DNA from 2 places in the Streptomyces sp. NPDC107521 genome. Region 2 is predicted to be linked to the other one. Evidence: riboswitches for the same ligand, from Rfam matches in the RefSeq annotation. Region 2 holds a riboswitch; the other holds the start of a gene.
What was found. Region 2 has a riboswitch for glycine ahead of gcvP (aminomethyl-transferring glycine dehydrogenase). Riboswitches for the same ligand answer to the same signal wherever they lie in the genome.
Positions count from the first base shown of each region.

Region 1: linked by a shared signal. The riboswitch ahead of gcvT (glycine cleavage system aminomethyltransferase GcvT) and the one ahead of gcvP (aminomethyl-transferring glycine dehydrogenase) in region 2 are both predicted to bind glycine.

Region 1 is NZ_JBVKAT010000012.1:48,445-51,842, forward strand. Features, by position in the region: gene glyA (serine hydroxymethyltransferase) at 1-191, opposite strand, end outside; gene gcvH (glycine cleavage system protein GcvH) at 224-601, opposite strand; gene gcvT (glycine cleavage system aminomethyltransferase GcvT) at 743-1,861, opposite strand; glycine riboswitch at 1,901-2,012, opposite strand; glycine riboswitch at 2,013-2,107, opposite strand; gene ACZ7LB_RS19115 (AAA family ATPase) at 2,895-3,398, shown strand, end outside.
Region 2 is NZ_JBVKAT010000040.1:1,889-5,286, reverse strand. Features, by position in the region: partial or broken gene ACZ7LB_RS31560 (DNA polymerase IV) at 1-1,157, shown strand, start outside; gene ACZ7LB_RS31555 (PRC-barrel domain-containing protein) at 1,427-1,804, opposite strand; glycine riboswitch at 1,962-2,057, shown strand; gene gcvP (aminomethyl-transferring glycine dehydrogenase) at 2,236-3,398, shown strand, end outside.

The DNA of each region.
Region 1 (3,398 bases), on a different contig from region 2:
TAGCGGCGGCCGGGGTAGCCCTCGGCGTACTTGTTGGTCAGGACCGACCCCTGGGCCTCCATCACCGCGACCGGGGCGAAGTTCTCGGAGGCGATCATCTCCAGGGTGGACTGCTGGCGGCGCAGCTCGGCGTCGACGGCCGCCGCGACGTCGGGGTCCAGCTCGTGCAGGGGGGTGTTCAGAAGCGACATGCGTGGGTGACCTCTCAGGACCTCGGGACCGGTCAGGCGCCCGCGAACGCGGCGTACTCGTCGGCGGAGAGCAGGTCGCCCGGCTCGTCCGTGACGCGCACCTTGAACAGCCAGCCGCCCTCGAAGGGGGCCGAGTTCACCAGCGAGGGGTCGCCGACGACGTCCTCGTTGATCTCGGTGATCTCACCGGAGACGGGGGAGTACAGGTCGGAGACGGACTTGGTCGACTCCAGCTCGCCGCAGGTCTCGCCCGCGGTCACCGAGTCGCCGACCGCCGGGAGCTGGACGAACACGACGTCACCGAGCGCGTTGGCCGCGTGCTCCGTGATGCCGACCGTCGAGACGCCGTCCTCGGCGGCCGACAGCCACTCGTGCTCCTTGCTGTAGCGAAGCTGCTGGGGGTTGCTCATGGCCTGAATTCTCCTGTACGCGGAAGAGTGCTGGTGAACGGGGTGACCCGACCGGGTATGTCCCCGGGCGGCGCGGGCGCGCGCGGGCACGGCGGGCGGCGGACCGCACGCCCGGGGTGCCCGCCGCGGGCCGGCGGGTGGCTACTTCTGACGCTGGTAGAACGGGAGCGCCACGACCTCGTACGGCTCGTGGGTGCCCCGGATGTCCACGCCGACGCCGGGCGTGCCCGGGGCCGCGTGCGCCGCGTCGACGTACGCCATGGCGATCGGCCGGCCCAGCGTCGGGGACGGCGCGCCGGAGGTGACCTCGCCGACGGTCTCGCCGCCGACGACGACCGCGTACCCGGCGCGCGGGACCCGGCGGCCCTCGGCGACCAGGCCGACCAGGACCCGGGGCGGCTCGGCGGCCGCCCGCTCGGCGGCCTCGGCCAGCGCGGCGCGCCCGACGAAGTCGCCCTCCTTCTCGAACTTGACCACCCGGCCGAGCCCGGCGTCGAAGGGGGTCAGCGCGGTGCTCAGCTCGTGGCCGTACAGCGGCATGCCCGCCTCCAGGCGGAGCGTGTCGCGGCAGGACAGCCCGCAGGGGACGAGTCCGGCGTCCTTCCCGGCCTCGGTGAGCGCCTCCCACACCCGCGCGGCGTGCTCCGGCCGCACGAACAGCTCGAAGCCGTCCTCGCCGGTGTAGCCGGTGCGGGCGATCAGCGCGGGGACGCCGGCGACGGTGCCGGGGAGCCCGGCGTAGTACTTCAGGCCGTCCAGGTCGGCGTCGGTGAGGCCGCCCAGGATGCCCGCGGACTCGGGGCCCTGCACGGCGAGCAGCGCGTGGGCGTCGCCGTCGTCGCGGACCTCGGCGTCGAAGCCGGCGGCGCGGGCGGTGAGGGCCTCCAGCACGGCCCCGGCGTTGGAGGCGTTGGCGACGACCAGGTAGTCGGTCCCGCCCAGGCGGTAGACGATCAGGTCGTCCAGGATGCCGCCGTCCTCGCGGCAGATCATCGTGTAGCGGGCGCGGCCCGGCTTCACGCTGCTGATGTTGCCGACCAGGGCGTGGTCCAGGAGGGCCGCCGCCTGCGGGCCGGTGACCGCGATCTCACCCATGTGGGAGAGGTCGAACAGGCCGGCCCTGGTGCGCACCGCGATGTGCTCGTCGCGCTCGGAGCCGTAGCGCAGGGGCATGTCCCAGCCCGCGAAGTCGGTCATCGTGGCGCCCAGCGCGCGATGCGTGGCATCGAGCGCGGTGCGGCGGAGTTCGGTACTGCTCATCGGTCGTCTCCCAGGTACAGGACGGCACGGGCGAGGTGGTCCTCCCCATCTGTCATCGGAACCTGAGAGGTTCGCCGGGACCACCGGAACGCGGCGATCAGGGCTTGCACCTTGGGTGGGGCCGCCGGGGCGGCCCGCTTTTCAGATGTGCCTCGCCCGCGCGGTAACGGTGCCTGAGAGATTCAAGGGAGGGACTTGCTCCTTCGGCGCCCCGGCGACGGCCGGGGACTCTCCCGCGCGGATTCAAACGGCCGGTATGCAGTTGGCGTCGCCATCATCGCACGCCGGGCGCACTGGTGGCAGACCGTGATCCGTAACCGACCTGTGGCACCGCGCGCACGGAAACGCGAGACTGCCGCATTACCTTCTCTTTACACTCGGCGGGGTAGGGGGACGCGTGAAACGCCCCAGGGGGAGGACGACCACGGTGAACAGGCCCACGGCGTGCGCCACGACCTCCGGCACCGCGCTGCCGCCGAAGCCCCGCGCGGACGGCGGCGCGGCCGGCGGGGAGAGAGGGAGCGGCGGGGGAGCGCGCCCCGGGGAGGACGGGGCGGGGGCGGCGGGCGAGCACCCGGCGTTCCCGGGGCCCGGGGGTAAGGGCCCCGGTGCCCCGGGGGCCGGCCACGGAGGTCCGGGGGCCGCGCCCGGGGGCGGCGCGGACGGAGCCGGTGGCGCGGGCGGGGCGGAACCGCCCGGCGCCCGCGAGGGGGGTGCCGGGCGCCGACCGGAAGCGGACGCCGCGGCGACGCCCGCGCCCCTGGGCGTCCCCGCAACCCCAGGTGCTCCCGGAACCCCGGGCGTCCCCGGAACACCTGGAGCCCCTGGAACCCCCGGCGTCCCCGGAACCCCGCACCCCCAACCCGGCGGCCCCCCGGAAGCCACGGGTCCCGCGCCCCGGCCGTTAGACGCCGCCGGAGCGCGCCGCGCCGCGGACCGCAGGCCCCCGCCCGCGCGGGACGCGCGTGTCCCCCTCCCGTCCGTCCCCCTGGGGGACACCCCGGCCCCGCGCCCGCCCGCGCCCCCGGCCGCCGTGGCGGGCCCGCCCGCGCCGGACCCGAGCGCTCCCCTCCCGTCCGTCCCGACGGAGGGCACCCCGGCCGCCACCCCGGCCCCGCGCCCGCCCGCTCCGCCGTCCGCCCCGTCCCGCGTCCGGGACCTCCGCACCGGCGGCCGTCCCGCCCCGTTCACCCTCCGCTTCGGGCCCCGGGACGTGGTCGTGGTCGCCGGGCTGCCCGGCAGCGGCAAGTCCACACTGATGCGCCGCGCCGTCCGGGGGCGGCGGATCGACTCCCAGGACGCCCGCGACCGCTGGGAGCGCCGGGTGCCGCGCGCCCTGCCCTACGCCGTCTACCGCCCGCTGGTCCGGCTCTCCCACTACGCCGGGCTGCGCCGCGCCCTGCGCTCCGGCGAGGGCGTCGTCGTGCACGACTGCGGCACCCAGCCCTGGGTGCGCGGCTGGCTGGCCCGCTGGGCCCGCCGCCGGGGCGGTGCCCTGCACCTCGTCGTCCTCGACGTGGCCGCGGGCACCGCCCTC
Region 2 (3,398 bases):
TGTACCGCTCGGTCAGCGAGCAGGTGATGCGGCTGCTGAGGCTGCTGTCGCCGCTCGTGGAGCCGCTGAGCCTGGACGAGGCGTTCGTGGACCTGGAGGCCGCCGGGGCGGCCCGGGACGAGGCGTCGGCGCGGCTGGCGGGGGAGAGGCTGCGCCGGGACATCCGGGCGGCCACCGGGCTGACCGGGTCGGTGGGGCTGGCCGCCTCCAAGATGCTCGCCAAGATCGCCTCCGAGGAGGCGAAACCCGACGGGCTGGTGCTGGTCCGTCCCGGCACCGAGCGGGTCCTGCTGGAGCCGATGCCCGTGCGCACCCTGCCCGGCGTGGGCCCGGCCACCGGCGACCATCTGCGCCGGGCGGGCATCGCCACGGTCGGGGAGCTGGCCGAGGCGGGCGAGGACGAGCTGGTCCGGCTGCTGGGCAGGGCCCACGGACACGCGCTGTACGCCATGGCGCTGGCGCGCGACGAGCGGCCGGTGGTGGCCGAGCGGGAGACCAAGTCGGTGTCCGTCGAGGACACCTACGACGTGGACATCCACGACCGGGTGCGGGTCGGCACGGAGGTGCGGCGGCTGGCCGAGCGGTGCGTGCGCAGGCTGCGCGGGTCCGGGCTGTCCGGGCGGACCATCGTGCTCAAGGTGCGGCGCTACGACTTCTCCACGCTGACCCGGTCCGAGACGCTGCGCGGGCCGACGGACGATCCGGCGGTGGTGCGGGAGGCGGCGGCCCGGCTGCTGGACTCCGTGGACACCACCGGAGGGGTGCGGCTGCTCGGCGTGGGGGTCACCGGGCTCGCCGACTACACGCAGGAGGACCTGTTCGCCCAGGCCGCGGGGGAGCGCGCGGCGGACGCCGAGGAGGAGGCGGACGAGGGGCCCGCCGAGGAGCGGCCGGAGGCCCCCGCCGAGCGCCGCTGGCCGTCGGGGCACGATGTGCGCCATGCGGAGCACGGGCACGGGTGGGTGCAGGGCAGCGGCGTCGGGAGGGTCACCGTGCGCTTCGAGACGCCGTACTCGCCGCCCGGCCGGGTGCGGACCTTCGCCGTGGACGACCCCGGCCTGGCACCGGCCGAGCCGCTGCCGCTGGTCGAGGCGGTTCCGCCGGCCGGGCCGGAGTCCCCGGAGTCCCCGGAGGGGGCGGCGTCCGGCGGGGCCGGGGGCGGCCCGGACGAGGGGGAGGCGCGGAACGACGGGGGGACGACGCCGCCCGGCGGCGGGGGCTCACCACCACCGGACGGCCGGGGTGGCGCGCCGGCGCCCGGTGGCGGGAGGAGCGCGCCGGACGGCGGAGCCGGGGGAGAGACCGCCGGGGCGGCCGGAGACCGGCGGAGCGGTGCCCCGGGGGGCGGGAACGCGGGCAGCGGTGTCCCGGAGCGCGGCGACGAGGGAGGCGGTGTCCGGGGGCGCGGGGACGGGGGAGGCGGAGGTCAGGGCTCCTCGTTGCCCCGGCCCGCCAGCTTCCCGAAGTCGCGGTCCGGCGGCGGGGGGCCGGCGGCCACGTCGAGGCCGTAGTGGTGGTAGAGCTGGAGCTCCTGCTCCGGCGAGAGGTGGCGGCCGACGCCGAAGTCCGGGGCCTCCTTGATCAGGGCCCGGTCGAAGGGCACCCGCAGGGTGCCGTCCACCAGCTCGCTGGGTTCCAGGGGCACGAAGGCGTCCCGGCTGAACAGGCCGGTGCGGATGGCCGCCCACTCGGGCAGACCGGTGGCGTCGTCGAGATAGACCTCGTCGACGGTGCCGATCCGGGTCCCGCCGCGGTCGAACGCCTTGCGGCCGATCAGACTGCGCGGATCTATGTCGGTACGCACGGGCCCTCCAGTGGGTCGCACCGGGGTCGCGGACCGTCCGGTGAAACATCCTTTCGGTCATACGAAAGTGCACTTTGGCCCGGTCGGCCACTCGGCGGCCGTCCGGGCACTCGAAGGAATGTTCGACTTTCTCGCTGGTAAGCTGGCAGGTGGCCGCTGACCCCGTGCGGGAGAGTCCTCCAGACACCACCGGAGGCGCCGAAGGAGCAACTCCTCCCCGGAATCTCTCAGGCCCACGTACCGCACGGACGAGGTCACTCTGGAAAGCAGGGCGGGTGTCGACGGCGTCCGCCCTCACCGACGGTGAAAGCCGGTGACCGTCCCCGGACGGCCCGGTGAAGCTCTCAGGTTGAGATGACAGAGGGGGAGGCCGTCCGGGCACCCGAGCCGTGGTGCCCCCGCAGGTCGCGTCAGACCAGGAGGCCTCCGCAATGACCGCCCACCGCATTCCGCTCGCCCGGCTCGAACAGGCCGCGCCGTTCGAGCAGCGCCACATCGGCCCCGACCACGAGGCCCGGGCCAAGATGCTCGCGCAGGTCGGCTACGGCTCGCTGGACGACCTCACGGCCGCCGCCGTGCCGGACGTCATCAAGAACGCCGAGGCGCTGGACCTGCCGGAGGCCCGCTCCGAGGCCGAGGTGCTGGCCGAGCTGCGCTCCCTGGCCGAGCGCAACCAGGTCCTCGACTCCATGATCGGCCTCGGCTACTACGGCACCTTCACCCCGCCGGTCATCCTGCGCAACGTCATGGAGAACCCGGCCTGGTACACCGCCTACACGCCGTACCAGCCGGAGATCTCCCAGGGCCGTCTGGAGGCCCTGCTCAACTTCCAGACGATGGTCGCCGACCTCACCGGCCTGCCCACCTCCGGCGCCTCGCTGCTCGACGAGGGCACCGCCGCCGCCGAGGCGATGGCCCTCTCCCGGCGCATGGGCAGGAACAAGAAGGGCCTGTTCCTCGTCGACGCGGACGCCCTGCCGCAGACCGTCGCCGTCATCCGCACCCGCGCCGAACCCACCGGTGTCGAGGTCGTCGTCGCCGACCTCAGCGACGGCATCCCCGCCGAGGTCGCCGAGCGGGAGATCAACGGCGTCCTGCTCCAGTACCCGGGCGCCTCCGGTGCCGTCCGCGACCTCCGGCCCGTGATCGACCGGGCCCACGAACTCGGCGCCCTCGTCACCGTCGCCGCCGACCTGCTCGCCCTCACCCTGCTGACCCCGCCCGGCGAGCTGGGCGCCGACATCGCCGTCGGCACCACGCAGCGCTTCGGCGTCCCGATGGGCTTCGGCGGCCCGCACGCCGGCTACATGGCCGTCCACGAGAAGTTCGCCCGCAGCCTCCCCGGCCGGCTCGTCGGGGTCTCCGTCGACGCCGACGGCGACCGCGCCTACCGCCTCGCCCTGCAGACCCGCGAGCAGCACATCCGCCGCGAGAAGGCCACCAGCAACATCTGCACCGCGCAGGTCCTGCTCGCCGTCATGGCCGGCATGTACGCCGTCTACCACGGGCCCGAGGGGCTGCGCTCCATCGCCCGGCGCACCCACCGCTACGCGGCCCTCACCGCCGCCGGGCTCGCCGCGGGCGGCGTGGAGAT